Regions from separate parts of the Streptomyces sp. NPDC039736 genome, predicted to be linked through region 2. Evidence: riboswitches for the same ligand, from Rfam matches in the RefSeq annotation. Region 2 holds a riboswitch; each other region holds the start of a gene.
The links. Region 2 has a riboswitch for cobalamin ahead of ACZ56L_RS16995 (cobalamin biosynthesis protein). Riboswitches for the same ligand answer to the same signal wherever they lie in the genome.

Region 1 (9,715 bases), on a different contig from region 2:
ATGAATGACACGGTGAGCATTCCCACCCCCGACAAGGCCGACCCCGGCTTCTGGGCTGCCGTGACCGCCCAGGTCGTGCCCGCCTGGGATGAGCCCACACTCGACGACTCGCTGGCCATGGACGACAGGGTGCTCGACGCCGTCCGCGCGCTCGCGCAGAGCATCTCGACGCGCGCTGCCGCCTACCGGGCCGCGGGCAAGGACTTCGACCCGGTGCTCATGGCCGCGCCCGATGTGCAGCTCGCGGTGCTGCGGTCGCTGTACGAGGCCAAGCGGTCCGTCGACCGGCTGGCGGAGAGCGCGGCCACCGCCGCCGGGCGGAGCGGTGCGACGTACGTCCAACTCGGTGCCGCCTGGGGCGGGCTGAAGCGGCAGTCGGCGCGGCTGAAGTGGCCCCACGCGGTGGTGAAGCGCGCCGCGGGCGAGTCGGTCCCGCTCGCCTACGCGGGCGGCAGCGCCGTCATCCACCACGACCCGGACGCCGACGCCTGGTGGTACACCGCCACCGGCGCGGACCGCACCGAGGAGGAGTCCGAGGCCGTGCACGTCACCTCGGCGGAGGCCATCGCGCGGGCGACCGAGTTCCTGCTGGGGCACGCGGGGCAGGCGGGTCCCGAGGCGGCCGGTTAGGAGCGGGCCGGGCCGCCCCCGGCCGGGAACGTCCGCCCGCAGCTCTCCTCGACCGTGGCCGCGAAGGACCGGGCCGTCGGTGGCAGCGTCGCCCAGCGGCGCACCGCCCAGCCGGTCCACAGCGGAGGCAGCTCCGGCAGCGGGATCAGGCGCAGCCCGGGGTGTGCGGGACCGTGCCACGCCGGCAGGTCGGGGACCACGGCGTGGCCCAGGCCCAGTTCGGCGAGCAGGATCGCCGTGTCCCAGTCGGCGACACTGGTGTCCGAGGTCGGCTCGATGCCGGACGCCGCGAACCAGGAGTCCAGCCGGGAGCGCGAGGTCGCGTTCTCGGGGAGCGCGATCAGTCGTACGTCCGCCCATTCCGCCGGCCCGATGCGGGACGTGGCGGCCAGGGGGTCGTCGGCGGCGACGGCCAGTACCCAGGGGAGTTCGACGACCGGGCGCTGCTCGATGCCCCGGACGGGGTCGCCCAGGGTGATCCAGGCCAGGTCCAGGCCACCCGCCAGGAGCGCGTCGAAGCAGGCGCGGCTGGACGTCGCCGTCCTGAACTCCAGCCTCACCTGCGGGAATTGACGGCGGAAGCCGACCACCGCCTCCGACATGAAGTGCCGGACCGTCGTCGCGCCCGTGGTGATCCGTATCGAACCGCCCTCGCCCTGGGCCAGCTCGCGCAGTCGGCGGAGGGCGAGGTCGATGTCGCCCAGCCCCCCTGCCGCCGCCCCGCTGAGGAGCTGCCCGGCGGGGGTGGGCACCACGCCGCGCGGCAGACGTTCGAGGAGGGCGAGGCCCGTCTCCCGTTCCAGGCGCTTGACGTGCTGGCTCACCGCGGACTGCGTGCAGGACAGTTCGCGGGCGACGGCGCTGAGGCTGCCGCTGCGGCACACGGCGACGAAGACGCGGAGGTCGTCGAGGGTCATGGGAACCCAAGCTAGCGCTTGGGAACGGGCAAGAAAACCCTAGGATTGACTGGGCGTTGGGGGCGCGGGACGATCCTTCTCAGGGCCCGAGGCGGCAACCCGGCCAGGCTCCGCGCGCTGTTCCAGACGGTGGGCGGGGCCAGCCGGGTGCCGACCGCCCGCCGCGCCCGCGGACGTGCGCCGTTGTACGGAGAGGGGCTTGCCCGTGGAACCGACGACCCCCGTGGAGCCCGTCGCCCCGGTGCACCCCGGCACCCGCGTGGACCTGGCCACCCGCCTCCTCCGCGACCTCGGCGCCGACGCCCTCGCGCACCCCGGCGGCACCCTCCTCGCCCACCTCGACCGGGTGCGCCGGCGACTCGCCGACTGGGGTGCCCGGCCCGCTCTCCAGCTCGCCGGCCTCTGTCACGCCTCCTACGGCACCGACGGCTTCGCCCCGGCCCTTCTCCCGCTCGGCGAACGCGACCGCCTGCGGGCCGCGATCGGCCCCGAGGCCGAAGCCCTCGTCCACTTCTACGCGAGCTGCGACCGCCGGGCCGTGTACCCCGTGCTGGCCCTCCCCGACTCGCCCTTCACGGACCGCTTCACCGGCCTCTCCCGGCTCCCCGCGCTCCAGGAGAAGCGGGACTTTGCCGAGCTCACCGCCGCCAACGAACTCGACATCATCTGCGTCGACGCCGCCTTCCGTGCCCGTCACGGGGCCCAACTCCGCTCTCTATTCACCCGGTTCGCGCCTCTGCTGAGTCCCGCCGCCCGGGCGGACTGCGCGACCCTGCCGGCCGCGGACGTGCGCCCGCACCCGCCGGGCGGCGCCACCGGCCTCCCGGCCCACGGGGGAGAGGCGGAGTGACCCCGCCCCTCCCCCCAACTGCATGAACTGCTAACGCAGTTCGTCGCGCACGGTCCTGGCCGCCGCCACCAGGTTCTCCAGGGAAGCGCGCGTCTCCGGCCAGCCGCGGGTCTTCAGGCCGCAGTCCGGGTTGACCCACAGCCGCTGCGGCGGGATCGCCTCAAGTCCCTTGCGCAGCAGGGCCGCCGCCTCCTCGGCGGAGGGAATGCGCGGGGAGTGGATGTCGTAGACGCCGGGACCGGCCTCGCGCGGATAGCCGTGCGCGGCCAGCTCGCGCGCCACCTGCATGTGCGAGCGGGCCGCCTCCAGGCTGATGACGTCCGCGTCCAGGTCGTCGATGGCCTGCACGATGTCACCGAACTCGGCGTAGCACATGTGCGTGTGGATCTGGGTCTCCGGGCGCACCCCGCCGGTGGTGAGCCGGAAGGACTCCGTCGCCCAGGCCAGGTACCCGGCGCGGTCGGCGGCGCGCAGCGGCAGCGTCTCGCGCAGGGCGGGCTCGTCGACCTGGATGACCGAAGTGCCGGCCGCCTCCAGGTCGTCGACCTCGTCGCGCAGGGCGAGAGCGACCTGCCGGGCCGTGTCGCCGAGCGGCTGGTCGTCCCGTACGAACGACCAGGCGAGCATCGTCACCGGGCCGGTCAGCATGCCCTTCACCGGGCGGTCGGTGAGGGAGTTCGCGTACGAGGTCCAGCGCACCGTCATCGGCTCGGGGCGCGAGATGTCACCGGCCAGGACCGGCGGGCGGACGTAGCGGGTGCCGTAGGACTGGACCCAGCCGTGCTGGGTGGCCAGGTACCCCGTCAGCCGTTCGGCGAAGTACTGGACCATGTCGTTGCGTTCGGGCTCGCCGTGCACCAGGACGTCGAGGCCCGCCTTCTCCTGGAAGGCCAGGACGTCGCGGATCTCGGCCTTGATCCGCTCCTCGTAGGCCGCCGCGTCGATGCGGCCGGCCCGCAGGTCGGCCCGTGCGGTGCGCAGTTCGGCGGTCTGCGGGAAGGAGCCGATCGTGGTGGTGGGGAGGAGGGGGAGGCCGAGTGCGGCGCGCTGGGCGGAGGACCGCTGCTCGTACGGTGCCGAGCGGCGGCCGTCCGCGTCCGTCACGGCGGCGACCCGGGCCCGTACGGCCGGGTCGCGGGTGATGGGGGAGTTGGCCCGGGAGGCCAAGTCGGCCCGGTTGCGGGCGAGTTCGGCGGTGATGCTGCCGGTGCCCCGGGCGAGGCCCTTCGCCAGGGTGACGACCTCCGCCGTCTTCTGCCGTGCGAAGGCGAGCCAGCGCAGCACCTGCGGGTCGACGTCCCGCTCGGCCGCCGCGTCGACGGGGACGTGCAGCAGCGAGCAGGAGGCGGCCACGTCGACGCACTCGGCCAGGCCGAGGAGCGTGCCGAGGGTGGCGAGGGACTTCTCGTAGTCGTTGATCCAGATGTTGCGGCCGTCGACGACGCCCGCGACCAGCCGCTTGCCCGGCAGCCCGCCCACGGCGGCGAGCGCCTCCAGGTTGGCGGCGGCGGGACCGGTGAAGTCCAGCGCCAGGCCCTCGACCGGGGCCTTGGCGAGCACCGGCAGGGCGTCGCCGAGCCGGTCGAAGTAGGAGGCGACGAGGAGTTGCGGGCGGTCGGTGAGCGTGCCCAGGTCGCGGTAGGCGCGGGCGGCGGCGTTCAGTTCGGCCGGGGTGCGGTCCTGGACGAGGGCGGGTTCGTCGAGCTGCACCCAGGTGGCCCCGGCGGCCCGCAGGTCGGCCAGCACCTCGGCGTACACGGGCAGCAGCCGGTCCAGCAGGGTCAGCGGCTCGAAGCCGGCGGCGACGCCCGGGGCGGGCTTCGCCAGGAGGAGGTACGTCACCGGGCCGACCAGCACGGGCCGGGCGGTGTGGCCGAGCGCGAGGGCCTCCGTCAGCGCGCCGACCTGCTGGGACGAGTCGGCGGTGAAGACCGTGTCCGGGCCCAGCTCGGGCACCAGGTAGTGGTAGTTGGTGTCGAACCACTTGGTCATTTCCAGGGGGGCCACGTCCTGGTTCCCGCGCGCCATCGCGAAGTACCCGTCGAGGGGGTCGGCGTCGACGGCCGCGCGGTGGCGTGCCGGGACGGCGCCGACCATGACGCTGGTGTCCAGGACGTGGTCGTAGTACGAGAAGTCGCCGGTCGGCACCTCGTGGAGGCCGGCCCCGGCCAACTGCTCCCATGTCGTACGGCGCAGGTCGGCCGCGGTCGCCCGGAGGGCGTCGGCGGTGACCCGGCCCTTCCAGTACCCCTCGACGGCCCTCTTGAGCTCACGGTTCCCGCCCTGGCGGGGGTAGCCGTACACGGTGGCGCGTGCTGCCGCGGCTGCGGACTTCGGTGTCACGGAAATCTCCTTCGCGAGATGACTCCTGAGCACCCCGGCGACGGGACGCGGACGCGAAGGGACGACGAACCGGGCGGGCCGCCGACTCCCTTGCGGGGAGCGGCCGTTCCGCCTGATCTGTACGCCGACCCGCCCACGAGGTCACCGGGATGTCCGCACGCGAGCGGGTCGCGTGCGGGCAACGGGCAGGTCTTCGGACTCGCGGGCACACCCACCGGAACTCCGGCGGATTCCTACTGGCCGTCGCTTCCCAGGTCCGTGCGGACCCAGTGCGTATGACGGCGTTCGTTCCCACTCACCGCTGCGGGGCAGTCCCGGATTCCCACCGGGTTCCCTCTTGCGACGCCGCTGCCTGGCGGGCAGGGCGAACCAGTTGCACGGGCCACGATAGGGGGCGGGAGGGGTGCGCCGGGACCCGGAGTCCGCCTTCCGGACCGTGACGTGGGACACGGGGGCACGCCCCCTCGGTCAGGAGACCTCCCGGGCCGGGGGTGCGCTCGGGCCGGGGAGCACACCGCCGGGGCCGGGGCGTGTCCCCGGTCGGGAGCACACCGCCGGGGCCGGGAGCGCGTCCCCGGTCGGGAGCGCACCCCCGGCCCCGCGTACGGTCAGCGCCGGCCGAGGCCCCGGTCCAGCGCCCGGTAGAGCTCGCCGTCCGCGGTGTCCGCGTCCAGCGACCAGGCCATCACGCCGCCCAGGCCCCGGGCCCGTACGTACGCGCCCTTGGCGGCGAGGACCAGCGGGTCGTCGTACGTCCACAGGGTGGTGCCGTCGAAGAGCCAGGCGTGACCGCCGAGCAGATCGCGGTGGACCTTGAACTTCCCGGCCTGCACGAGGGGCTTCAGCTCCTTGTAGTCCGCGTAGCCCGCTGCCCACGTGGCGGGGGCGGGGCCGGCGGCGGGCTGGCCGAGGCCGTCGCCGCCGCCGGTGACGCCGGTCCAGCCCTGCCCGTAGAACGGCATGCCGACGACCAGCTTGCGGGCCGGTGCGCCGCGCTTCAGCCAGGACTGGACCGTGCCGTGCACGCTGAAGTCGTTCCGGGCGAAGAGGGCCGACTGCTGGGCGGTCTTCTTCTCGCCGCTGACGTGGAAGTCGTAACCCTGGAGGTTGACGAAGTCGAAGTCCTTCATGATCTTGCGGACCTCGAAACCGGCGTCGATCTTGGCGTCGGCGGTCGGCACGAAGGCGGAGAGTTCGTAGTGCGTGCGCCTCTGCTTGCCGAGCGCGTCGAGCTGGCTGCGGAACTCCCGTACCAGCGCGGTGAAGTTCTGCTTGTCCTCGGGGCGGTAGACCGTGTCGGCGTCGCCCTCGGAGCCCGGCCACTCCCAGTCGAGGTCGATGCCGTCGAAGACGCCCTCGGCCGCGCCGTCGCCGCCGCGCGCCCCGTCCTTGGGCAGGTTGCCCTTGATGTACAGGTCGATGCAGGAGGTGACGAGGGCCTTGCGGGAGGCGGGGGTGAGGGCGGCATCGGAGAAGTGGGTCGACCAGCTCCAACCACCCAGCGAGATCATCGCCTTCAGGCCCCGGTGCTTGGCCTTCAGCTCCTTGATCTGGTTGAAGTTCCCGGCGAGTGCCTGGGTGTCGGTGTCGGCTGTTCCGTCGACGGAGTTCGCGGCGTCCAGCGGGCGCTGGTAGTCGGCCCACGGATCGCTCTCACCGGGGACCGGCGTGAGGAAGCACTTGCCGCTCTTGTCGACGTTGCCGAAGGCGTAGTTGAGGTGGGTGAGGCGGGCGGCGGTGCCGCTGGTGTCCAGGTCCTGGACCTGGTAGTCGCGGCCGTAGACACCCCACTGGGTGAAGTAGCCGACCCGGCGGAGGGCGGGCCGGTCGCCGTGCCCGGCCTGCTGGGCGGCCGGTGGAGCGTCGGGAGCCGCTGGGGCGGCGGAGGCGGAGGGGGCCAGGGTGGCGAGGAGCGAAGTGACGCAGGCGGCGGCCACGAGGGCCGACCCTTTCAGGAGTCTTCGTCGCATGAGCGGACGCTATTGGTCTGGACCATGCAGGGTCAAGGGGTGGTCGGGAAGAGGTGGGGCCGTCCTGGTCCGGCACCGTGAACACGGAGGCCGGCCGTCGGCCTCCGTCGTGCTCGCGGTGGTCGTCGTGCGCCGCCGGGACGTGTGAGCGCGCTCGCGGAGGAGTGCGGGCGGGCCGGGGCGAGCGTTCGTACGAAGCGACAACCGCCTGATGAGAAGATGTGCCGCATGGCAGGTTCTGAAGGCTTCGAGCCCGAGTCGGATCGGGTCACCCGGCAACTGCGCGACGACATCCTCGACGGGGTGCGGCCGCCCGGCAGCAAGCTCGTCGAGCGTGAGCTCGCCGCCGAGCTCGGGGTGAGCCGGCTGCCGATCCGGGACGCGCTCAAGGCCCTGGTGAACGAGGGGCTCGTGACGCCCCGGCCGCGTACGTGGGCGGTGGTGCGGGAGTTCACCCCGACCGACATCGCCGACATCGACGAAGTGCGGTCCGCACTGGACACGTTGACCTTCCGGCTGGCCGCGCAGCGGCGCACCCGCGAGGGGCTGGCGAAGCTGCGGGCCGATCTGGACGCGGAGTTCGAGGCCGCGCGGCGCGGGGACGCGGTGACGGCCCGGCGGGCGGCCGCCGACTTCCACCAGACGGCCACCTCGCTGGCCGCGAACGACCTGCTCAGCGAGTTGGAGGCGACGCTGCGCAGCCGGTTGCGGTGGTTGCAGGTGCGGCACGACGACCTGCTCGACGTGGCGCGCGAGCACGAGGGGCTGTACGACGCGATCGCGGCCCGTGACGTACCCCGCGTCGAGGAACTCGTCGCCAAGCACCTGGAGTCGGGGCGGAACTCGGCGGCGGCGCACCTGAGCGGGGCGAAGGAGGAGTAGGGGGGGCGGGGGAGTTCCGGAGGGGGGCGGAGAGGGCAGTTCGGGGCGGGTCGCGCAGTGGCGGCTCGCCCCTTTTGTGTGCCCGGGCGGGCGACGGATTCTGTATTTGGTATCCCATTTTCTCGGGCAGATCTCTTGACTGTCCCAGGAAGGCGGCCGTAGCGTCCCCGTCACTTGCTTCGGTAGCACGGTTTCGTATACCGAAATCGCTGAGAAGGGTGGCTGGTGTGACCACAGCTCAGGACGCAGTGCGCGCAGACGGGGCACAGTCCGCCGTCGGCCCGGTGGCCGGTGACGGGCCCCCGGGCACCAGCCCCCGCCTCTACAGTCCCGACCTCGCCCCGACGAAGAGGGCCGGCCGCAGTTGGGGCGGCTACAACGTCTTCACGCTCTGGGCCAACGACGTGCACAGCCTCGGCAATTACGCCTTCGCGATCGGCCTGTTCGCCCTCGGGATGAGCGTGTGGGACATCCTGGTCGCGTTCGTCCTGGCCTCCGCCCTCCTCTTCGTCCTGCTCAGCCTGTCCGGCGCCATGGGCTCGAAGACGGGCGTGCCGTTCCCGGTGATGAGCCGCATCTCCTTCGGCATCAGGGGTGCGCAGCTTCCGGCCGTCATCCGGGGCGGAGTGGCCGTCGCCTGGTTCGGCATCCAGACGTATCTCGCCTCCTCGGTGCTCTCGGCGCTGCTCATGACGCTGATACCGGGGCTCGGGGGCTGGGAGGGCAGCTCCTTCCTCGGGCTTTCGGCGCTGGGCTGGCTGTCCTTCCTGATCCTGTGGGCCGTGCAGGTCCTGATCGTCAGTTACGGGATGGACGTCATCCGGAAGTACATCGCGGTGGCCGCGCCCGCCGTGCTGATCACGATGCTGGCGCTCGCGGTGTGGATGTTCGCCAAGGCGGACTGGACGATCGCGGTGGACGCCGGGAACCCGTACACCGGCGGCGAGCGCTTCGTGCACATCCTGGAGGCGGCCGCCCTCTGGGTCGTCATCTACGGCACCTTCGTCCTCAACTTCTGCGACTTCACGCGCTCCGCCCGGAGCAACCGCTCGGTGCTGGCCGGAAACCTGATCGGCATCCCGGTCAACATGCTCTTCTTCGCGGGCATCGTGGTGGTGCTGAGCGGCGCGCAGTTCGAGCTGAACGGCACGGTGATCGCGAGCCCCGCTGACATCGTCCAGGCCATCCCCAGCACCTTCCTGCTGGTCCTGGCCTCGCTGGCGCTGATCCTGCTGACCGTCGCCGTCAACCTCATGGCGAACTTCGTCGCCCCCGTCTACACCCTGGTCAACCTCTTCCCGCAGAGGCTGGACTTCCGGCGGGCGGGCATCGTCAGCGCGGTGCTCGGCCTGGTCATCCTGCCCTGGAACCTCTACAACAGCCCCGTCGTGGTCGAGTACTTCCTCGGCGGGCTCGGGGCGCTGCTCGGCCCGGTGTTCGGCATCGTGATGGCGGACTACTGGCTGGTGCGCCGGACCCGGATCAACGTCCCCGACCTCTACACGGAGGACCCGGCGGGCGCCTACGCCTACCGGAGCGGCGTCAACCCGCGCGCGGTGACCGCCCTCGTCCCGACCGCCGCGATCGCCGTCGTCGTCGCCTTCGTGCCGTACTTCTCGGGGATCTCGGGCTTCTCCTGGTTCATCGGGACGGTGCTGGCGGGGCTGTTGTACGTCGTCCTGCCCGGCCGGGGCGCGCGTCCCCCGGAGTACGCCGACGCCGACGGCGAGGCCATCGCGGTGCCGAGCGCGTGAACCTCCCGTGAGCCTCCGAAGAATCCCCCCGAACGAGCCTCCCGAAGAACCTCCCGAAGAAGCGGAATCATTCATGCGGTTGCTGGTCGTCAACGTCAACACCACCGAGTCCATGACGCGGAGCATCGGCGCGCAGGCCGTGGCCGCGGCCGCGCCGGGCACCGAGATCGTGCCGCTCACGCCCGCCTTCGGGGCGGAGTCGGTGGAGGGCAACTACGAGAGCCACTTGGCGGCGATCGCCGTGATGGAGGCGGTACGTTCCCACCCCGGCCCCTTCGACGCGGTGATTCAGGCGGGGTACGGGGAGCACGGGCGCGAGGGCCTCCAGGAGCTCCTGGACGTTCCGGTGGTGGACATCACCGAGGCGGC
Region 2 (9,715 bases):
TACGTCGCGTAGGCCGCCGTGCGGACCTGGCCGCCCAGGGCCGCCGCCATGTAGTGCACCAGGGGCAGCCGGTCCACGAGCGTCGAGACCGCGGTGGCGTGCACCGCGTGGGTGTGCACGACGGCCCGGGCGTCGGTGTCCTCGTACACCGCGAGGTGCATGGGCAGCTCGCTGGTGGGGACGAGGTGCCCGAGCACCTGGCGGCCCGTACGGTCGACGCCGGTCACGTCGTCGGGGGCGAGCCGTTCGTAGGGCACGCCGCTCGGGGTGACCAGGATCAGGTCCTCGCCGGCCCGCACCGAGACGTTCCCCGAGGTCCCCACGACCAGCCCGTCGGTCACCGACCGGCGGGCCGTGTCCACCAGGTCCCGCCATGCCGCCGCCACCGCGTCCGTCACCCGTGTCGTCATGGCGGGCATCCTGCCAGCCGGGCGGCGCGCCGCGGCCGGGCGGCCCGGACTCCGCGGGCCCGTCCCGTCCGGCGACGGGCGCGGTGCGCGGTCCGCCCGTCGGGTGACCAGGATCTCTTCGAGGGGTCGCGCGGCGGGCCGAGGGCCCTGCCGCGCGGTTGACGCCCCGGCCGGGTCCGGTCGCCCCTAGGGCCGCACCGCCGTCGGGGTGAAAAGCGGAACGGCGGCACGGCGTTTCGAGTCACCGTGCCGCCCCGCCCAGTTCATCTTCCGTTCACTCAGGTTGCTTACGGTCCAACAGCCACTGACCTCAAACGATTGCCTGGGTAAATGGAACACATCACGCTCCTTCTCGGAATCGTGATCGTGACCGCTCTCGTGTTCGACTTCACGAACGGTTTCCACGACACTGCCAACGCGATGGCGACCACCATCTCGACCGGCGCTCTCAAGCCCAAGACGGCGGTGGCCATGTCCGCCGTGCTCAACCTCGTCGGTGCCTTCCTCTCCGTGGAGGTCGCCAAGACGATCTCCGGCGGGCTCATCAACGAGAGCGGCATCACCACCGAAGTGATCTTCGCGGCCCTGGTCGGCGCGATCCTCTGGAACCTGTTGACCTGGCTGATCGGCCTGCCGTCCAGTTCCTCCCACGCACTCTTCGGCGGCCTCATCGGCGCCACCCTGATGTCGGTGGGCGCCTCCGGCGTCAACGGCAGCGTCGTCATCACCAAGGTGCTGCTGCCCGCGGTCGCCGCGCCGATCGTCGCCGGTCTCGCCGCCTACCTCGCCACGAAGCTCACCTTCAAGCTGGCGTCCAGGACCGACGAGAAGGCCACCGCCAAGGGCTACCGGGCGGGCCAGATCGCCTCCGCCGGCCTCGTCTCCCTCGCGCACGGCACCAACGACGCGCAGAAGACCATGGGTGTCATCACCCTGGCCCTGGTCACCGGCAACGTGCTGGCCCCCGGCTCGAACCCGCCGATGTGGGTCATCGTCTCGGCCGGCGTCGCCATCGCGCTCGGCACCTACCTCGGCGGCTGGCGCATCATCCGCACCATGGGCAAGGGCCTCACCGACCTCCGGCCGCCGCAGGGCTTCGCCGCCCAGACCGGCGCCGCGACGGTCATCCTGGCCTCCTCGCACCTCGGCTTCTCCCTCTCCACCACCCAGGTCTGCTCCGGCGCCGTGATGGGCTCGGGTCTCGCGCCCAAGGGCGGGGTGGTCCGCTGGTCGACCGCGACCCGGATGTTCGTCGCCTGGGGCCTGACCCTGCCGGCCGCCGGCGCGGTCGCCGCGGCCGCCGAGTTCCTCACCGGTCAGGGCACGTGGGGCGTCACCGCCGTCGCGATCCTGCTGGTCGCGGGCTCCGGTGCGATCTGGATGCTGTCGCGCCGCAAGCCGGTCGACCACACCAACGTCACGGCCGACGACCTCGGCGGCGCGGCCGCCCCGGCCGCCGAGCCCGCGGGTGTCGTCACCACCGCGATGGCCGCGGTCACCCCGCCGCCCGCCGGCCTCCTCCCGGCCGGGACCACCCACACGGTCACCGGCGACCTGAAGGCAACCCTCCACTCCCCCACCGCCGACCCGGCCCGCCCGGCCGCATCGGTCTAAGGACACACGCGACATGAACATCGACTGGGCAGCTCTCGGCACCGTGTTCGGTGTCAGCCTCGTGGCCACCGTCTCCCTGGTGGGCCTGTTCACCCTCGGCATCGTGGGCCTCTCCAAGCAGACCGCGGCCGCCGCCACGGGCGGCTCCGCCCCGGTCGCCCGCACGGGCGCGTACGCCTGCTTCGCGCTGTGCGGCGCGGCCGTCGCGTACGGCATCTTCCTGATCGTCTCCTGACAACCCGCGGGGCCCGTCCGCCCCGCCCCCCGACGCCGGAGCAGCCGGCGGGGCCGCCGGTCTTCCGGCCCCGCCGGCTGTCGGCCGTTCCGGATCGGTGCCCGCCCCCCGCCTCCCGCAGGTCAACCCTAGGTTGACGGCTGTTCGTGGGGCGTGGTGGACTGCCGGAGCCATTACGGCGGCATGGAGAGGAAGCCGGTGCGAATCCGGCGCGGTCCCGCCACTGTCACGGCCGACCCGACGAGGGTCGTGCCGAAGCCAGGAACTCCCAGCCGCTCGTCACCTCCAACCAGGGCGCGGACCCTGAGTTAAGGACTCGTCGCCATGCCCGGCTGCGGTACCCGCGGTTGCGTCGCCGTGCCCCCGTACGCGTTCGCGCTCGGCGCGGCCCTCGGGATGGCCTGCGACGCCGTGTTCGGCGACCCGCGCCGGGGACATCCGGTCGCCCTCTTCGGACGTGCCGCGGCCGCCGTCGAACGGGTGCTGTGGCGGGACGACCGGGCGCGGGGCGCGGCGCACACCCTGGTCTGCGTGGGCGGAGCGGCCGCAGTCGCCGCCGTGGCCTCCCGTCTCGTACGCCGCCGCCCCGCCGCGTCCGTCGCGCTGACCGCCGCCGCCACCTGGGCCGTCGTCGGGGGCACGTCGCTGGGGCGCGAGGCCAGGGCGATCGGCGGGGCGCTGGCCGCCGGGGACCTGGAACTGGCCCGGGAGCGGCTGCCGCACCTGTGCGGGCGCGACCCGCAGGCCCTGGACGGGCAGCAGCTCGCCCGGGCGGTCGTGGAGTCCGTCGCCGAGAACACCTCGGACGCGGTGGTGGGCGCGCTGGTGTGGGGTGCGGTCGGCGGTGTGCCCGGGCTTGTCGCGTTCCGGGCGGTGAACACGCTGGACGCGATGGTCGGGCACAAGTCGGCCCGCCACCGCAGGTACGGGTGGGCCTCGGCCCGGCTCGACGACGTGGCCGGCTGGCCCGGCGCGCGCCTGACGGCGGCGCTCGCGGTGCTCGCCGGGGACGACGCCCGGGGCGCGGTCAGGGCCTGGCGCGCCGACGCCGCCGCGCACCCCAGCCCCAACGCGGGCCCCGTCGAGGCGTCCTTCGCGGGCGCGCTGGGCGTGCGGCTCGGCGGAACGCTGTCGTACGCGGGGCGGGTGGAGCACCGGGCGGTGCTGAACGGGGAGCGCGGGCGTCCGGTGGACGTGCCCGACATCGAACGTGCGGTGCGGCTGTCGCGCCGGGTGGGCGTGCTGGCGCTGGCCGCGTGTGCGGCGGGGCGGCTGGCGTTCTCGTACGCGAAGGGACGGAACGCATGAGTGGCGGCGGACTGCTGGTCGCGGGGACCACGTCGGACGCGGGCAAGAGCGTCGTCACCGCGGGCATCTGCCGGTGGCTGGTGCGCCGGGGGGTGAAGGTGGCCCCGTTCAAGGCGCAGAACATGTCGCTGAACTCGTTCGTGACGCGGGAGGGCGCGGAGATCGGGCGCGCCCAGGCGATGCAGGCGCAGGCGGCGCGCGTCGAGCCGACGGCGCTGATGAATCCGGTGCTGCTGAAGCCGGGGAGCGACAGGTCCAGTCAGGTGGTGCTGCTCGGCAGGCCGGTGGGCGAGATGAGCGCGCGCGGCTTCTTCGGCACGGCGGGCGGCACGACGTACGGCAAGGGCGTGCAGGGCGGGCACCGGGAGGCGCTGCTCGGCACGGTCACGGAGTGCCTGGCGGAGCTGCGCGGTCAGTACGACGCGGTGATCTGCGAGGGGGCGGGCAGCCCGGCGGAGATCAATCTGCGGCGGACGGACATCGTCAACATGGGGATCGCGCGGGCCGCGGACTTCCCGGTGGTGGTGGTCGGGGACATCGACCGGGGCGGGGTCTTCGCGTCGTTCTTCGGCACGACGGCGCTGCTGGCGAAGGAGGACCAGCGGCTGGTCGCGGGGTACTTGGTGAACAAGTTCCGGGGTGACGTGTCCCTGCTGGAGCCCGGGCTCGACATGCTGGAGGACCTGACGGGGCGCAGGACGTACGGCGTGCTGCCCTTCGCGCACGGGCTCGGCATCGACGAGGAGGACGGGCTGCGGGTGTCCCTGCGGGGCGCGGTCCGGGAGTCCGTGGTCGCGCCGCCGGTCGGCGAGGACGTGCTGCGGGTCGCGGTGTGCGCGGTGCCGCTGATGTCGAACTTCACGGACGTGGACGCGCTCGCCGCGGAGCCGGGCGTGGTGGTGCGCTTCGTGGACCGGGCGGAGGAGCTGGCGGACGCGGACCTGGTGGTCGTGCCGGGGACGCGCGGGACGGTTCGCGCGCTGGAGTGGCTGCGGGAACGCGGGCTCGCCGACGCGCTGGCGCGGCGGGCCGCGGCGGGGCTGCCCGTACTGGGGATCTGCGGCGGGTTCCAGGCGCTGGGCGAGCTGATCGAGGACGAGGTCGAGTCGAAGGCCGGGGTGGTCGAGGGGCTGGGGCTGCTGCCGGTACGGGTGCGGTTCGCGCGGGAGAAGACCCTGGCGCGGCCGGTGGGCTCGGCGCTGGGCGAGGCCGTGGAGGGGTACGAGATCCACCACGGGGTGGCCGAAGTGCTGGGCGGGGAGGCCTTCCTGGACGGCTGCCGGGTGGGGGCCGTGTGGGGCACCCACTGGCACGGGTCGCTGGAGAGCGACGCCTTCCGGCGGGCCTTCCTGCGGGAGGTCGCGGCGGCGGCGGGACGGCGGTTCGTGCCGGCCGCCGACACGAGCTTCGCGGGGTTGCGCGAGGAGCAGTTGGACCGGCTGGGGGATCTGATCGAGGAGCACGCGGACACGGAGGGGCTGTGGCGGCTGATCGAGTCCGGCGCGCCGGCGGGACTGCCGTTCGTGCCGCCGGGGGTACGGGGGTGAGCCGCGCCCGGGCGGGGGACGGCTGCCCGCATGACATGCCGTCAGGGGCGCGGAGAACCGCGCGACCAGCCGGGACGCACCCGTACATGACCGAGGCCGCCCGCCGCCCGCGGGAAGCCGACCGACCGACGATGGAGACCGTATGAGTACCCCGTACCCCTTTACCGCGATCGTCGGGCAGGACGACCTGCGGCTCGGGCTGCTGCTCAACGCCGTGTCGCCCGCCGTCGGCGGCGTCCTCGTACGCGGCGAGAAGGGCACCGCGAAGTCGACCGCCGTCCGCGCGCTGGCCGCGCTGATGCCGCGGGTGCACGTGGTGGAGGGGTGCCGGTTCTCGTGCGACCCGGCCGCCCCCGACCCGGCGTGTCCCGACGGTCCCCACGAGGCCGGGGACGGCGTGTCGCGCGCCGCCCGCACGGTCGAGCTGCCCGTCGGGGCCTCCGAGGACCGGCTCGTCGGGGCCCTCGACATCGAGCGGGCGCTCAGCGAGGGCGTGAAGGCGTTCGAGCCGGGCCTGCTGGCGGACGCGCATCGCGGCATCCTCTACGTCGACGAGGTCAACCTCCTCCACGACCACCTGGTCGACCTCCTGCTCGACGCCGCCGCCATGGGCGCCTCGTACGTCGAGCGCGAAGGCGTCTCCGTGCGGCACGCCGCGCGGTTCCTGCTGGTGGGGACCATGAACCCCGAAGAGGGCGAGCTGCGGCCGCAGTTGCTGGACCGGTTCGGGCTGACCGTCGAGGTCGCCGCGTCCCGCGACACCGACCAGCGGGTGGAGGTCGTGCGGCGCAGGCTCGCGTACGACGACGACCCGGCGGCCTTCGCCGCGAAGTGGGCCGGCGAGGAGGCCGACCTGCGGGAGCGGATCGCGGCCGCCCGCGCGCTCCTCCCCCAGGTGCGGCTCGGCGACGACGCACTGCGCCAGATCGCCGCGACCTGCGCCGCCTTCGAGGTCGACGGGATGCGGGCCGACATCGTGATGGCCCGTACGGCGACCGCGCTGGCGGCCTGGGCGGGGCGTGAGGACGTACAGGAGGAGGACGTACGGCAGGCCGCGCTGCTCGCGCTGCCGCACCGCCGCCGGCGCAACCCCTTCGACGCGCCCGGCCTCGACGAGGACAAGCTCGACGAGACGCTGGAGCAGAACAGCCCCCCGGAGCCCCCCGAGGGCGGCAACGACGACGACCCGGACCCCGGTCCCGACGGCCCCGGAGGCGGCGGCCTGCCCCCGCAGGACGACGCGCCCGACACGCCCGAGGCCGGTGCGCCGGAGGCCCCCGACACGCCCGAGGCGCCGCAGGAGCAGCCCGCCCTCTCCGGCGGGAGCAGCGCCGAGCAGCCCGCCGCCAAGGCCGCCGAGCCGTTCCGCACGAAGATGCTGAGCGTGCCGGGCCTGGGCGAGGGCGCGGCCGGACGCCGCTCCCGGGCGCGCACCGAGCACGGCCGTACGACGGGCGCCGTGCGCCCGCAAGGCGCCCTGACCAAGCTGCACTTGGCGGCGACCGTGCAGGCCGCCGCCCCGCACCAGCACGCGCGCGGACGCGCCGGGCGCGGTCTGGTCGTGCGCCGGGACGATCTGCGGCAGGCGACCCGGGAGGGCCGCGAGGGGAATCTGGTGCTGTTCGTCGTGGACGCGTCCGGGTCGATGGCGGCGCGGCAGCGGATGAGCGCGGTGAAGGGCGCGGTGCTCTCGCTGCTGCTCGACGCCTACCAGCGGCGGGACAAGGTCGGCCTGGTCACCTTCCGGGGCAAGGAGGCGGAGGTCGCGCTTCCGCCGACCTCCTCCGTGGACGCGGCGGCGGCCCGGCTGGAGCTGCTGCCGACCGGCGGGCGCACCCCGCTGGCCGCCGGGCTGCTGAAGGCGCACGAGGTGCTGCGGGTGGAGCGGCTGCGCGACCCCTCGCGGCGGCCGCTGCTGGTCGTGGTGACGGACGGCCGGGCGACCGGCGGTCCGGAGCCGGTGGCGCTGGCGGGCCGCGCGGCGCGGCTGCACGAGGCGGAGGGCATCGCCTCGGTGGTCGTGGACTGCGAGTCGGGGCTGGTCCGGCTCGGGCTCGCGGCGGAGCTGGCCCGGGAGCTGGGCGGCACCGCCGTCACGCTCGACGAGCTGCGCGCGGACTCCATCGCCGGGCTGGTCAAGGACGTCACGGGAACCACGGGAACTTCGAGGAAGGCCGCTTAACGATGCCGCAGGGACAGCCTACGAGCGTACCGAACGACGGGCTCACCACCCGCCAGCGCCGCAACCGGCCGCTGCTCATGGTGCACACGGGCATCGGCAAGGGGAAGTCGACGGCCGCCTTCGGGATGGCGCTGCGCGCCTGGAACCAGGGCTGGCCGATCGGGGTGTTCCAGTTCGTGAAGTCGGCGAAGTGGAAGGTCGGCGAGGAGAACGCGCTGAAGGCCCTCGGCGCGACCGGCGAGGGCGGGACGGTCGCCTGGCACAAGATGGGCGAGGGCTGGTCGTGGGTGCAGCGGGACCTGCACGGCGACAACACCGACAACGAGGACAAGGCGCGTGAGGGCTGGGAGCAGGTCAAGCGGGACCTGGCGGCCGAGACGTACACCTTCTACGTGCTGGACGAGTTCGCGTACCCGCTGCACTGGGGGTGGATCGACGTGGACGAGGTCGTCCGGGTGCTGCGCGAGCGGCCGGGCACGCAGCACGTGGTGATCACCGGGCGCAACGCCCCGCAGGCGCTGCTGGACGCGGCCGACCTGGTCACGGACATGTCGAAGGTGAAGCACCCGATGGACGCGGGTCAGAAGGGCCAGCGGGGCATCGAGTGGTAGCACGGATCGTCATCGCCGCGCCGTCGTCGGGCAGCGGCAAGACCACGGTCGCGACGGGGCTCATGGCCGCCTTCACGGAGCGCGGGCTCGCCGTGTCGCCGCACAAGGTGGGGCCGGACTACATCGACCCCGGGTACCACGCGCTGGCGACGGGGCGGCCGGGGCGCAACCTCGACGCGTACATGTGCGGGACGGGGCTGGTGGGACCGCTCTTCGAGCACGGGGCGGCCGGGTGCGACCTGGCGGTCGTCGAAGGGGTGATGGGCCTGTACGACGGGGCCGCCGGGCAGGGCGAGCTGGCGTCCACGGCGCAGGTCGCGAAGCTGCTGCGGGCGCCGGTGGTCCTGGTGGTGGACGGCTCGTCGCAGTCGCGGTCGGTGGCGGCGCTGGTGCACGGGTTCGCCTCGTGGGACCCGGAGGTGCGGATCGGGGGCGTCGTCCTGAACAAGGTGGGGTCCGACCGGCACGAGGAGCTGTTGCGGGAGGCGCTGGAGGGCTCCGGGGTGCCCGTGCTCGGAGTGCTGCGGCGGGCCCCGCAGGTGCGGACGCCGTCGCGGCATCTGGGGCTCGTGCCGGTGGCGGAGCGGCGGGCGGAGGCGGTCGAGGCGGTCGCGGCGCTGGCGGAGCAGGTGCGGGGCGGGGTGGACCTGGAGGCGGTGCTGGCGCTGGCGCGGAGTGCGGGGGGCACGGGTTCCGTGGCATGGGAGCCCGGTGCGGGGGCCGGCCGGGGGGCGGCCCCGTCGCCCGGGGGGACGAGGGCGAAGGGGGCGGGGGAAGCGGAGTCGCAGGGGCCGGTGGTGGCGGTGGCGGCCGGGCCCGCGTTCACGTTTTCGTACGCCGAGCACGCCGAGCTGCTGGCCGCGGCCGGGGCGCTCGTCGTACCGTTCGATCCGCTGCGGGACGAGCGGCTGCCGGACGGCACGCGCGGGTTGGTCATCGGGGGCGGGTTCCCCGAGGTGTACGCGCCCGAGCTGTCCGCGAACGAGCCGCTGCGCAGGGCCGTCGCCGAACTGGCCGCGTCCGGCGCGCCGGTGGCCGCCGAGTGCGCCGGGCTCCTGTACCTCGCGCGCTCCCTCGACGGGCAGCCCATGTGCGGGGTGCTGGACGCCGAGGCGCGGATGTCGGAGAAGCTGACGCTCGGATACCGGGAGGCGGTGGCCGTCGGGGACAGCGCGCTGGCCGCCGCCGGGACGCGGCTGCGCGGGCACGAGTTCCACCGGACCGTGATCGAGCCGGGGGCCGGGGCCGCGCCCGCGTGGGGGTTCACGCATCCGCGGCGCCGGGTGGAGGGCTTCGTACAGGGAAATGTGCACGCCAGTTATCTGCACACGCACTGGGCTGCCGCTCCTGGGCTGGCGTACCGGTTCGTGGAGCGGTGCGCCGCGTCATGAGCCCGCACTCACTCCGCCGCGATGCCCACCACCAGCCAGATGAAGCCCGCGCCCGCCGCCGTGCACAGCAGGGTCGAGCGGCCCGGGTGGTCGTGGTGGGCCTCGGGAAGGATCTCGGCGGCGGCCAGGTACAGCAGGACGCCGCCGAAGAAGCCCAGGTAGCAGCCGAGGAGTTCCTCCGGGAGGGTGAACAGGAGCGTCGACGCCGCTCCCACCACCGGGGCCGCCGCGTCCGCGAACAGCATCGCCAGGGCCTTGCGGCGGGCGTTGCCGTACAGGCTGGTCAGGGTGTACGTGTTGAAGCCGTCGGCGAAGTCGTGCGCGACGACCGCGAGGGCCACGGCCGCGCCCATGCCGCCGCCCACCTGGAAGGCCGCGCCGAGGGCGATGCCGTCCATCAGGCTGTGGGCGACCATC
Region 3 (9,715 bases), on a different contig from region 2:
ACGCGCTCACTCACCACTACGGCCTCGGCGGTTCCGATCTGGTACCACTGCTGCTCCTGGGGTGCGTACTCCCGACGCTGGCAGGTACCGCGATGGGCCACACCTCCAAGTCCTGGACCGGGCTCACCTGGCTGCCTGCCGTTCTGGGCGGCCTGGCCGTCGGATCAGTCAACCCCGACGCGCCCTGGCCCTGGTAGGGGAGGGCCTCACCACCACACACGCGGGCATCGATGTCCTCGTGGCTCAAGCCCCCGGCCGGCACGGGGTGTCGAACCTCTGCCGGGACGAGGGGACGCGGCGCCGCCCGCGGTTCCGGTTCGCACCTGCCGAAGAACACGGCACGGAGCGGACGGTGGAGGAGTCATCGGGCGGTCGTCGACGGCCTCTTCTTCCGGCGGGCGGTCGAGCGTCGGACACACGGTCACGGGCCGCGCCCCGGGCGCGGGTGCTCACTCCGCAGCCTGCGCACCCCGCACCAGGGCCGTGTACGTGTCGAGTTCCGACGCGGTACGCGGCCCCGGCGCCTCCCGGTCCAGCAGATTCTGCGCGCGCAGCAGCCGCGACGCCGCGATCCCCCAGGCGGGTCGCAGTCCCGCCTGCTCCAGGAGGTCGCCCCGGGCCAGGGTGTCGGGTGCCGCGCCCAGCCGCACCCCGGACGGGGTGAGCAGGGCGACGTCGTCGGCCCACCGCAGTGCCAGGTCCACGTCGTGGGTGGCCATCATGACGGTGGTGCCGCCCGCCCGGAGCCCGGCGAGGGTGTCGAGCAGTTGTTCCTGCCCTTCCGGGTCCAGGCCGGCCGTGGGCTCGTCGAGGACGAGCAGGCGGGGGCGCAGGGCGACGGCTCCGGCGATGGCCGCCCTCTTGCGCTGACCGTAGGAGAGCAGGTGGGTGGGGCGTTCGGCGAGATCGGTGATGCCGAGGGCGGCGAGCGCCCGGGCGACCCGGTCGGCCACTTCGGCGGGCGGCAGACCGAGGTTGAGCGGCCCGAAGGACACGTCCTGGGCGACCGAAGCGGCGAACAACTGGTCGTCGGGGTCCTGGAGCACGAGCTGGACGCTGGTGCGCAGCCGGGTCAGGCCCGCCCGGTCGTAGGTCACCGGCTTCCCCTCCAGGGCCAGGTGGCCCGTGCGGGGGCGCAGCCCTCCGCTGAGCAGCCGCATGAGGGTGGTCTTCCCGCTGCCGTTCCTGCCGAGGAGCGCGAGGGCGCGCCCCGCGCAGATCGCGAAGTCGAAGTCGCTGAGCACGGCGGGACCGTCCTCGTAGGCGAACGACACCCCGTGCAGGCTCACCACGGCGTCGTCGTTCATGGCAGCAGCCTTTCGAGTACGAGGGTGAGGATCACCAGGGCGGTGAGCAGGGCCAGGGAGAGGAGCACGAAGCGGCGGGAGACGTGCAGGTCGGGCGTCATGACGCGCAGGGTGCCGTCGTAGCCGCGCCCCGCGAGCCCGCGCTGCATGCGGCCCGCCTGGTCGAACGCCTTGACGAAGGCGACGGCGCCGAGCCCCGCCAGGGAGCGGAAGGCGGCGGTGCGCGTGGTGTGGCCGAGCCGCGCGGCCTGCGCCTCGCGGATGCGGCGGACGGACTCGAGCAGGAGGAAGATCATCCGGTACATCACCAGGGCCACGTCCACCACCGGCGCCGGAACGCCCAGCCGCAGCAGCCACGTCAGCAGATCCGTGACGGGTGTGGTGAAGGCGAGCAGCAGCACGCCCAGGGACGCGGCCGACGAGCGCAGCAGCACCTGCGTCGCGTGCTCCCAGCCGTGCGGAGCGAGAGCGATGAACGCGCCGGGCGCACCGACCTGGACGGTCAGGGTGGCCGCACCCGTGACGCAGAAGCCGAGCGGCACCCGCCAGGCGCGCCACACCTTGCGGAGGGTGACGCCGGCCGGCCCCAGGAGGAGCACCAGTGCCGTGACGAGTACGAGTACGGCTCCCGGCCACGGCGGCAGGGTGACGGCGAGTGCGGTGAGGCCCAGGGCGAGGACGGCTTTGTCGAGAGGGTGGCGGCGGCGCCAGCGGCTGCTGTGCGCCGCCACGTCGATGGGCAGCACGTGGGCTCAGGTCCGGTCCCCGGCAGGTGGGTCCACGGCCGCTTCGGCGGTGCCGGTGCCGCTTCCGGCGCGGTGCGCGGCGCGCAGTTCCCCCTGCCTGCGTCCGCGGCGCAGCCCGAAGTAGTACGCCAGGACGCCGGCGCCGAGGGCCGCTTGGAGGGCGAAGAGGGCGGACTCGACCTCCCCCGAGGGCGGCTCGTAGAGCGGGGAGAACCACGGTTCGTAGTCCGGGTCGATCTGGGTGATGGCCGTCTCCGCCTCGGCGTCGGCCCCGGCGAAGGGCTCCTCCTTGTGGTCGCCGAGACCCAGCGCGAGCGGCAGGACCGCGAGCGCGGCCACCACGAGCAGGAGCAGCAGGTTGATCTTCGTGTTCCGCTTCACCGGGCCACCGCCTCGGAGACGGAGTCGCGCCGTCCACCGGTGACGAGCACGCCCAGGCGGGTCAGTTCGCCTTTGCTGGACTGGACGAGGAGCCGCATGACGAGCACCGTGAGCAGGCCCTCGCTGACGGCCAGCGGGATCTGCGTGAGGGCGAAGATGGAGCCGAACTTGCCCAGTGCGCCGAGGAATCCGCCGCTCGGGTCGGGGAAGGCGAGCGCGAGCTGCACGCTGGTGACGCAGTAGGTGGTCAGGTCCGCCACGAACGCCCCGAAGAAGACGGTGACCATGAGCGGGACGTCGTAGCGGCGCAGCAGCCGGTAGACGCCGTATCCGGTCCAGGGGCCGACGACCGCCATGGAGAAGGCGTTGGCTCCCAGGGTGGTCAGTCCGCCGTGCGCCAGGAGCAGCGCCTGGAACAGCAGAGTGATCGTTCCGAGCACCGTCATGATGGGCGGCCGGAACAGGATGGCGCCCAGGCCCGTGCCGGTGGGATGGGAGCAGCTACCGGTCACCGAGGGCAGCTTGAGTGCGGAGAGAACGAAGGTGAACGCCCCGGAGGCGCCCAGGAGCAGCGTGCTCTCCGGGTGTTCCTTGACCTCCCGGGTCAGGGAACGCACTCCGTGGACGACGAACGGGGCAGCCGCGACGCCCCAGGCGATCGCGTGTACTGGGGGCAGGAACCCCTCGGCTATGTGCATGGCTCAGCAGACCTCTCCAGCACCTCGTGGACGGTTGAAGTGCCCTGGCCGGTCTCCTGGCTGACGGGTGACACCGCCCGGATCTCCGCCTTCCCAGGTCCGAGGACCCAGTGGCTGCCCGCGAGGGGCTGGAGCAGGACTTCCCGATCACAGTGGCGAGGGCCGCACCGGTACTTCACCGGATTTCCCGTACACCAAGGCAGGTGGACACTACTGCCCAGGTCCTGCGCATGACAACCACGGACCGGCGTGGCCGCCGGCGTCGTGGTGCCAATGGGGCGCGTCAGGTGCGGGAGTTCGAACTGGGCGCGGACGCCGAGGTGGTGCGTCGGTTCGTCCAGAACCGGTGCCGGAACCAGTGCCAGGGCCCGTGCCGGCCGGAGGCCGCCGGAGGGAGGGAGCCGGAGCTCGTCCGTTGCGCCCGCCCCCGCGCCAGTGGCGGCAGCGCGGGGGGGCGTCCGGCGGTGGGCTACAGGGGTGTGCCGCCCGTCGCGTTCATGATCTCCGCGGTGATGAAGCTCGCCTGTTCCGACGCGAGGAAGACGTACGCGGGGGCCATCTCCGCGGGCTGTGCCGCCCGGCCCATCGGGGACTGCGCGCCGAACTCCTCGGTGTCCGGCAGCGTGGCCGGGATGAGCGGGGTCCACACCGGGCCCGGGGCGACCGCGTTGACGCGGATGCCCCGGTCGACCAGCATCTGCGCGAGGCCCTTCGTGAACGTGACGATCGCGCCCTTCGTCATGGCGTAGTCGAGGAGCTGCGGGCTGGGCTGGTAGGCCTGCACCGAGGTGGTGTTGATGATCGAGCCGCCCGCGGGGATGTGCGGCACGGCCGCCTTGCACAGCCAGAACATGCCGTACAGGTTGGTGCGCACCACCCGGTCGAACTGCTCGGTGCTGATGTCCTGGATGCCTTCGGGCTGGGCCATCTGGTACGCCGCGTTGTTGACCAGTACGTCGATCCGCCCGAACTCCGCGACGGCCCGCTCGACGAGCGCCCGGCACTGCTCCTCCTCCCGGATGTCGCAGGGCACGGCCACCGCCCGGCGGCCGGCCTTCTCGACCAGGCGCACGGTCTCCTGGGCGTCCTGCGCCTCCTCGGGGAGGTGGGTGAAGAGGACGTCCGCCCCCTCACGGGCGTAGGCGAGCGCGACGGCCCGGCCGATGCCCGAGTCGCCGCCGGTCACCACGGCGGCCCTGTCGGGCAGGAGACCGCTGCCCCGGTAGGACTCCTCGCCGTGATCGGGGACCGGGTCCATGGCCGCGGTCGTGCCCGGCGGCTCCTGGTCCTGCTGGGGGAACGGGGGCTGCGGGTGCTTCGTCCTGGGGTGCTGCGGCGTCTCGCCCATCGGTTGTTCCTCCTGTGGTGCGCTTTGCTCTGGTTCGTGGGGATAGGTCCTTGCCCCGGAAGGTCGTGTGTCCCGTGGGCCGGGGTTTCACGCATCGGCCGCCGGGCGGGTTCCCCGGCTCCGCCGGCCGTCACCCCGCGGCCTCCCGCGCGGTCACCCGCCATCCGTCGCCCGTGGTCGCGCGGGCGACCAGGCCCAGGTCGGCGAACTCCCGCAGCCAGCCCTCCATCGCCCAGGTTCCCCACCGGCGGTGGAAGAGGGACGCGTTGCGGACGATGTCGTCGACGTGCTCGACGGGCGGGCGGGAGACCGGGTGGTGCTGGTGGTGGGCGGGCGCGCCTCCCACCCACCGCAGCTCGACGCCGCGGGCGGCGGCCAGCCGGGCGAAGTCCGTGTCCTCGCCGCCGTAGCCGCTGTACTCCTCGCAGAAGCCGCCGACGGTGCGCCAGGTACGGGCGGTGAGGGCGAAGGACAGCGACCAGAAGAGGTCGTGGTTCCCCCCGCCCAGTACCTCGTCGTCGGCGGGCACGGGACGGCCCGGGTGCGGCGGCGCGAGCGTGTGCAGGGCGGCCAGGTCGTATCCGCCGGGCTGCGGTGGCGGCAGGTAGGCGACGGTGCCGCACAGCAGGGCGCCGTCCGTGGCCGTCTCGGCGTACCGCGCGAGCAGCCGGGTTCCCGGTACGCAGTCCACGTCGAGGAAGACCAGCAGGTCGGCCCCGGCGGCCAGGGCCTTCGCCGCCCCGGCGTTGCGGGCGGCGGCCAGCGGGAGCCGCCCGTCGGACGGCACGGGCACGGCGAGGGTCTCGGCCACCGGCCGCCGGCCGCCCAGGAGCGCGGGCACGGCCGGGTCGCCCATGGTGACGGCCAGATAGTGGTCGGGTTGCCGTTCGCCCGCCGCCAGACCGTCCTGTTGCAGCAGGAGGTGGCGGTGGCGTCCGGCGACGAGGGTGATCACCGCTGTGCGCACGGCTGCCTCCCGAGGGCCGGTCCGGCCGTGGCCAGGCGGTCGAGGAGCTGCGCGGCCCGGTCGGCTCCGTCGCCCGGCGCCCACCGGGCCCAGCGGTCGGCCGGGGTGCGGGCGGTGCGCTCCAGCAGCCCCGGCCACTCCTCCGGGGCCGGCCAGCCGGACCGCACGGTCGCGAGTCCCGCCCCGTGCAGCGCCCTCGCCGTCGCCCGCTGTTCGTCGTGCGGACGGTCCTGGGCGATGACGAGCGCCGGGGTGCGGGCGGCCGCGCACTCGGCGATCGCGTTCTGGCCCGCGTGGGTCACCACCGCGTCCGCCCGGCACAGCAGCGGCCACGGGTCGTCGGTCCACTGCCCTCCGGTTCCGCCGAGGACGGTCCATTCCCAGTCGGGGGTCTTCTCGCGGGCGCGCCGGACGTCGTCCTCGGTGATGCCGTCACCTCCCGCGCCGAGCAGCACGACGACCGAGCGGCGGGACGGGGCGGGGGTCCCCTCCCGCGTGGGGCGCGGCCGGCCGTCGTAGCGGGAGAAGGCCCCGGTGTGGGTGGTCTTCGCCCGCCAGTGGTCCGGCCAGTCGGGCTCGGGCCAGGCCGCGGGCCAGGGGGCCAGCAGGGCGTCGGCCAGGTCGTACGCCGTGCGGTGGGCGGTGTCGAAGCGGTCGCCGCGCATCGCGGCCACCACCACGGGCACCCCCATCAGCCGGGCCAGCAGGGCGACTTCGACGGAGACGTCGCTGACGAACAGGTCCGGTCCCGCCTCGGCGATCCACCCGGCGATCGCGCCCATGCGTCCGCGCAGCCCCGCGTGGCCCAGCGGCGCCCAGTGGAGCGTGCCGCCCGCGGTGGGGGCCGCGCCGTCCGCCCCGGCGCCGGTGTCCTTCGGCAGCTCGGTCCACTCCCCCGGCCAGCCGGCAGGGCGGGGAAGCGACGAGAAGCCCGCCACCGGGGTGCGCAGACGGTGCGCGACGCACACGGCGCGGTGCAGGTGGCCGCGGCCGTGGTGGTGGACGTAGTAGCCGATCATGCGGCGAGCTCGTGGTAGAAGTCGGTGTAGTTGTCGGTCATCGCCTCCAACGAGCAGAAGTCCTCCGCCCGCTGCCGCGCCGATCCGCGGTCCAGCCGTACGGCGTGGCCGATCAGGTCGGCGAGCGCGTCCACGTCGCCCGGCGGGGCGAGGGTCCCGCACTCCGGGGTGAGGATCTCGCCGAGGGCGCCGCGGTCGAACGCGCACACCGGCGTCCCGCAGGACAGCGCCTCCGCGACGACCAGTCCGTACGGCTCGTCCCAGCACGGGGTGACCAGGGCGGCGGCCGAACGGCCCACCAGTTCGGCCAGGTCGCGGCCGGTGAGGTGGCCCGCGTAGGTGATGTCCTCGTCCAGCAGCGGGCGCAGGTTCGTATCGAAGTACCCGCGGTCGCCCACGGGCCCCACCAGGCGCAGGCGGCGGCCCGCCTTCCGGGCGGCCAGCGCCGCCAGGTGCGGCCCCTTCTCGGGCACGATCCGGCCGAACCAGACCAACTGGTCGCCGCCGGGGCCCGGCCGCCAGCGGCGGGTGTCGACGCCGTTGCGGATGACGCGGGCGTCGGCGACCAGCGGGTGCCAGGAGGACGCGGTGTGCAGGCTGACCGCGCTGTAGACCGCCCGGTGGGGGCCGTGGGCCTGCATCGCGGACTCCAGCCAGGGCGTCGGGGGCGTGTGGAGGGTGGTGAACATCGGGCCGCGCACCGCGGGCGACATGGCGACCGGCAGGTAGTGGAGGCTGTTGTTGTGGATGACGTCGTAGCGGCGGCCGTCGTCCGCGGCGAGGTCGAGCATCAGCCGCAGGTACGCATGGTGCTCCTCCAGCCACCTGGGGTCGGGCATGCTGACGTCCGCCCGGGCCTCCTTGCTCAGCACGGGCAGGTGGACCGGCAGTTCCCGCACTCCCAGTCCGGGGTCGGAGCCGGGGGCGGCGAACAGGTCCACCCGGTGGCCGCGCTCCCGCAGGGCCCTGGCCAGGGTCCAGGTGTGCGCCTCCAGCCCGCCGGCGAAGGGTTCCTTGACGGGAAAGCGCACGGAGGCGATCAGAGCGACGCGCAGCGGGTCGCTCACGCCAGCAGTTCCTGGTAGACGGCGCGGTGCGCTTCGGCCACCCTGGCCCGCTCGGCCGTCCGGTCCGCCGCGCCGGCGCGCCACTGCGGGCGGGTGCGGTACGCCTCGCGCACGGCCGCCCGCAGCGAGCCCGCGTGCAGCCCGTCCGCGAGGCTGAGCCCGTACCGCAGGCAGGCCCGCTGCTCGGCGTAGTACCCGCAGGTCGGGACGGCGACCGCGGTGCCGAGGTCGTGGCAGGCCTCCAGCCATCCGGAGTGGGTGCCGAAGGCGTACGGCAGCACCGAGAGGTCCAGGGAGGAGAGGTAGTCCCACAGCTGGTCGTCGTCGAAGTAGTCGTGCTCGCGCAGCACGATGCGCCCGGCGGCGGCCAGGGCGCGCAGCTCCGCCACGACCTCAGGGGCGTGGGCGTGCGCGCCCGGGTCGGCCGCCTCGCGGTGGAGGTTCACCTGGAGCACGGCGTCGGGCAGTTCCCCGACGGCGGCGGTGAGCACTTCCAGGACCGGCAGCAGCGCCATGTTGGGGCGCAGGCTCTTCGCGTGCAGGCCCACCCGGAAGCCCTCGTGCTCCGGGCGCGGGGCGGACAGCCGGGGTTCCTCGACCACGTGGGGATGGGGGACGACGGTGGCGTGGCGGTTCCAGCGCCGGGCGATCTCGCCGGCCGCCCCCGGGGTCAGCGTGAAGAGGTGGTCGGCCGCCGGTATCAGGACGTCCAGTGCCGCGTCGTGCGGGGCGGGGTCGGCCTGGTGCGGGTTGCGCAGGTCGTGCACGGTGTAGACGAGGGGTTTGCGGAACTCCTTGAGCGTGCGGACCAGTTCGGCCAGTTGGGCGGGGGTCTGCGCGTCGAAGCCGAAGTGCAGGTGGAACAGGTCGAACTCGGTGTGGTGGGCGCGCACCCACGCGGGATCGAGCATGACCGGCGGCCACCACTGCTGGGAATTACTGGGCGCGCCGTTGGGTCTCGGGTCCGCGAGCCGCACCACGCCGTCGGGTTGCCGCCCGTCCGCGCAGTGCCTCACGTAGACATGACCCGAGGGCACGGAGGCGACGCGGATCACGCCCGGGCCGGCCGGGGCGTGCGGGGACGCTAGCGAACTGGGGCGGATCATGGCTGATGGGCTCCTGCCTTGGGCGCGACGGCACGGGACCCGCTGCGGAAGCGGTCCTGTCGTATGGCGAAGGGATCGCCGTTCTGCCCGGTGCGCCGAGCCTCCGGGAGCCACGACGTGTGTCACACGGAGAGCCCGGTGGGAACCGGGGTCGACACGGTCGCAACGGGTGCGGCGAGGCACATGACCGGACCTCCGTCGCACAGAGTTACGTTGCGGCTACGCCCACTCTGCCGCACCCCCGCCGGGCCTGCCAGCCGGGACGCCGGTGGCGGACTCCGGGTGCGGCGGGACGGGAGGTGCCCGATCCTTGGAAAGGTTGCTTTCCGCCCTGTTCTCCCCGTTTGGGCTGTGCGACGGGGGTACCCAGCAGACGTACGACTCCGGAACCGATCTTGGTACGTGGAAGGAATCCCCGTGGACCGCTCCAGCGCCAGCAGCGCCGCAGACCACCCCGACAAGCAGGCCGGCGAGAAGGGGGCAGCTGCGCCGAACGCAGATGTTCCGGGTCGTCCGGCGCCGGTGCCGGTGCCGGTGGAGGAGCCGACGCAGGTGCGTGGGCCGTTGCCGCCGAAGCCGGACCAGCGGGGTCCCGCGACGGTCAGCCCGACGGGTGAGGCGACCGGTGTCGATCAGGAGGTGGTGGCGCAGCGTGAGGCGTATCTGACGACCGCGCAGGGCGCCCGCCTGTACGACACCGATCATTCCCTGAAGGCGGGTGAGCGGGGTCCGGTGCTGTTGCAGGACCACCACTTGCGGGAGAAGATCACCCACTTCGATCACGAGCGCATTCCTGAGCGTGTGGTGCATGCGCGTGGTGCGGCCGCGCACGGCACGTTCACCTCGTACGGGACGGCTGCCGGGGTGACGAAGGCGGCGTTCCTGGGTGAGGGGGTGGAGACGGAGGTGTTCGTGCGGTTCTCCACCGTGCTGGGCTCGCGGGGTTCGGCGGACACGGTGCGCGACACCCGGGGCTTCGCGACGAAGTTCTACACCGGGGAGGGGACCTTCGACCTGGTGGGCAACAACATTCCGGTGTTCTTCATCCAGGACGCGGTCAAGTTCCCCGATGTCAT

Region 1: another riboswitch for cobalamin. It lies ahead of metE (5-methyltetrahydropteroyltriglutamate--homocysteine S-methyltransferase); the one in region 2 lies ahead of ACZ56L_RS16995 (cobalamin biosynthesis protein).
Region 3: another riboswitch for cobalamin. It lies ahead of ACZ56L_RS02250 (energy-coupling factor ABC transporter permease); the one in region 2 lies ahead of ACZ56L_RS16995 (cobalamin biosynthesis protein).

The regions. Positions count from the first base shown of each region.
Region 1 covers NZ_JBVIUQ010000003.1:130,112-139,826, reverse strand. Annotated here, with positions in the region: gene ACZ56L_RS10045 (hypothetical protein) at 1-630, shown strand; gene ACZ56L_RS10040 (LysR family transcriptional regulator) at 627-1,547, opposite strand; gene ACZ56L_RS10035 (DUF6817 domain-containing protein) at 1,813-2,397, shown strand; gene metE (5-methyltetrahydropteroyltriglutamate--homocysteine S-methyltransferase) at 2,428-4,740, opposite strand; cobalamin riboswitch at 4,908-5,129, opposite strand; gene ACZ56L_RS10025 (glycoside hydrolase family 18 protein) at 5,349-6,710, opposite strand; gene ACZ56L_RS10020 (GntR family transcriptional regulator) at 6,939-7,592, shown strand; gene ACZ56L_RS10015 (NCS1 family nucleobase:cation symporter-1) at 7,877-9,346, shown strand; gene ACZ56L_RS10010 (aspartate/glutamate racemase family protein) at 9,420-9,715, shown strand, end outside.
Region 2 covers NZ_JBVIUQ010000005.1:66,838-76,552, forward strand. Annotated here, with positions in the region: gene ACZ56L_RS16980 (class II aldolase/adducin family protein) at 1-419, opposite strand, end outside; gene ACZ56L_RS16985 (inorganic phosphate transporter) at 741-2,024, shown strand; gene ACZ56L_RS16990 (hypothetical protein) at 2,038-2,259, shown strand; cobalamin riboswitch at 2,400-2,547, shown strand; gene ACZ56L_RS16995 (cobalamin biosynthesis protein) at 2,584-3,567, shown strand; gene ACZ56L_RS17000 (cobyric acid synthase) at 3,564-5,114, shown strand; gene ACZ56L_RS17005 (putative cobaltochelatase) at 5,257-7,296, shown strand; gene cobO (cob(I)yrinic acid a,c-diamide adenosyltransferase) at 7,299-7,907, shown strand; gene ACZ56L_RS17015 (cobyrinate a,c-diamide synthase) at 7,901-9,298, shown strand; gene ACZ56L_RS17020 (ZIP family metal transporter) at 9,307-9,715, opposite strand, start outside.
Region 3 covers NZ_JBVIUQ010000001.1:520,457-530,171, reverse strand. Annotated here, with positions in the region: gene ACZ56L_RS02270 (hypothetical protein) at 1-197, shown strand, start outside; gene ACZ56L_RS02265 (energy-coupling factor ABC transporter ATP-binding protein) at 450-1,307, opposite strand; gene cbiQ (cobalt ECF transporter T component CbiQ) at 1,304-2,053, opposite strand; gene ACZ56L_RS02255 (energy-coupling factor ABC transporter substrate-binding protein) at 2,060-2,434, opposite strand; gene ACZ56L_RS02250 (energy-coupling factor ABC transporter permease) at 2,431-3,132, opposite strand; cobalamin riboswitch at 3,162-3,346, opposite strand; gene ACZ56L_RS02245 (SDR family oxidoreductase) at 3,602-4,480, opposite strand; gene ACZ56L_RS02240 (glycosyltransferase family 2 protein) at 4,611-5,447, opposite strand; gene ACZ56L_RS02235 (glycosyltransferase) at 5,432-6,466, opposite strand; gene ACZ56L_RS02230 (glycosyltransferase) at 6,463-7,533, opposite strand; gene ACZ56L_RS02225 (glycosyltransferase family protein) at 7,530-8,639, opposite strand; gene ACZ56L_RS02220 (catalase) at 9,057-9,715, shown strand, end outside.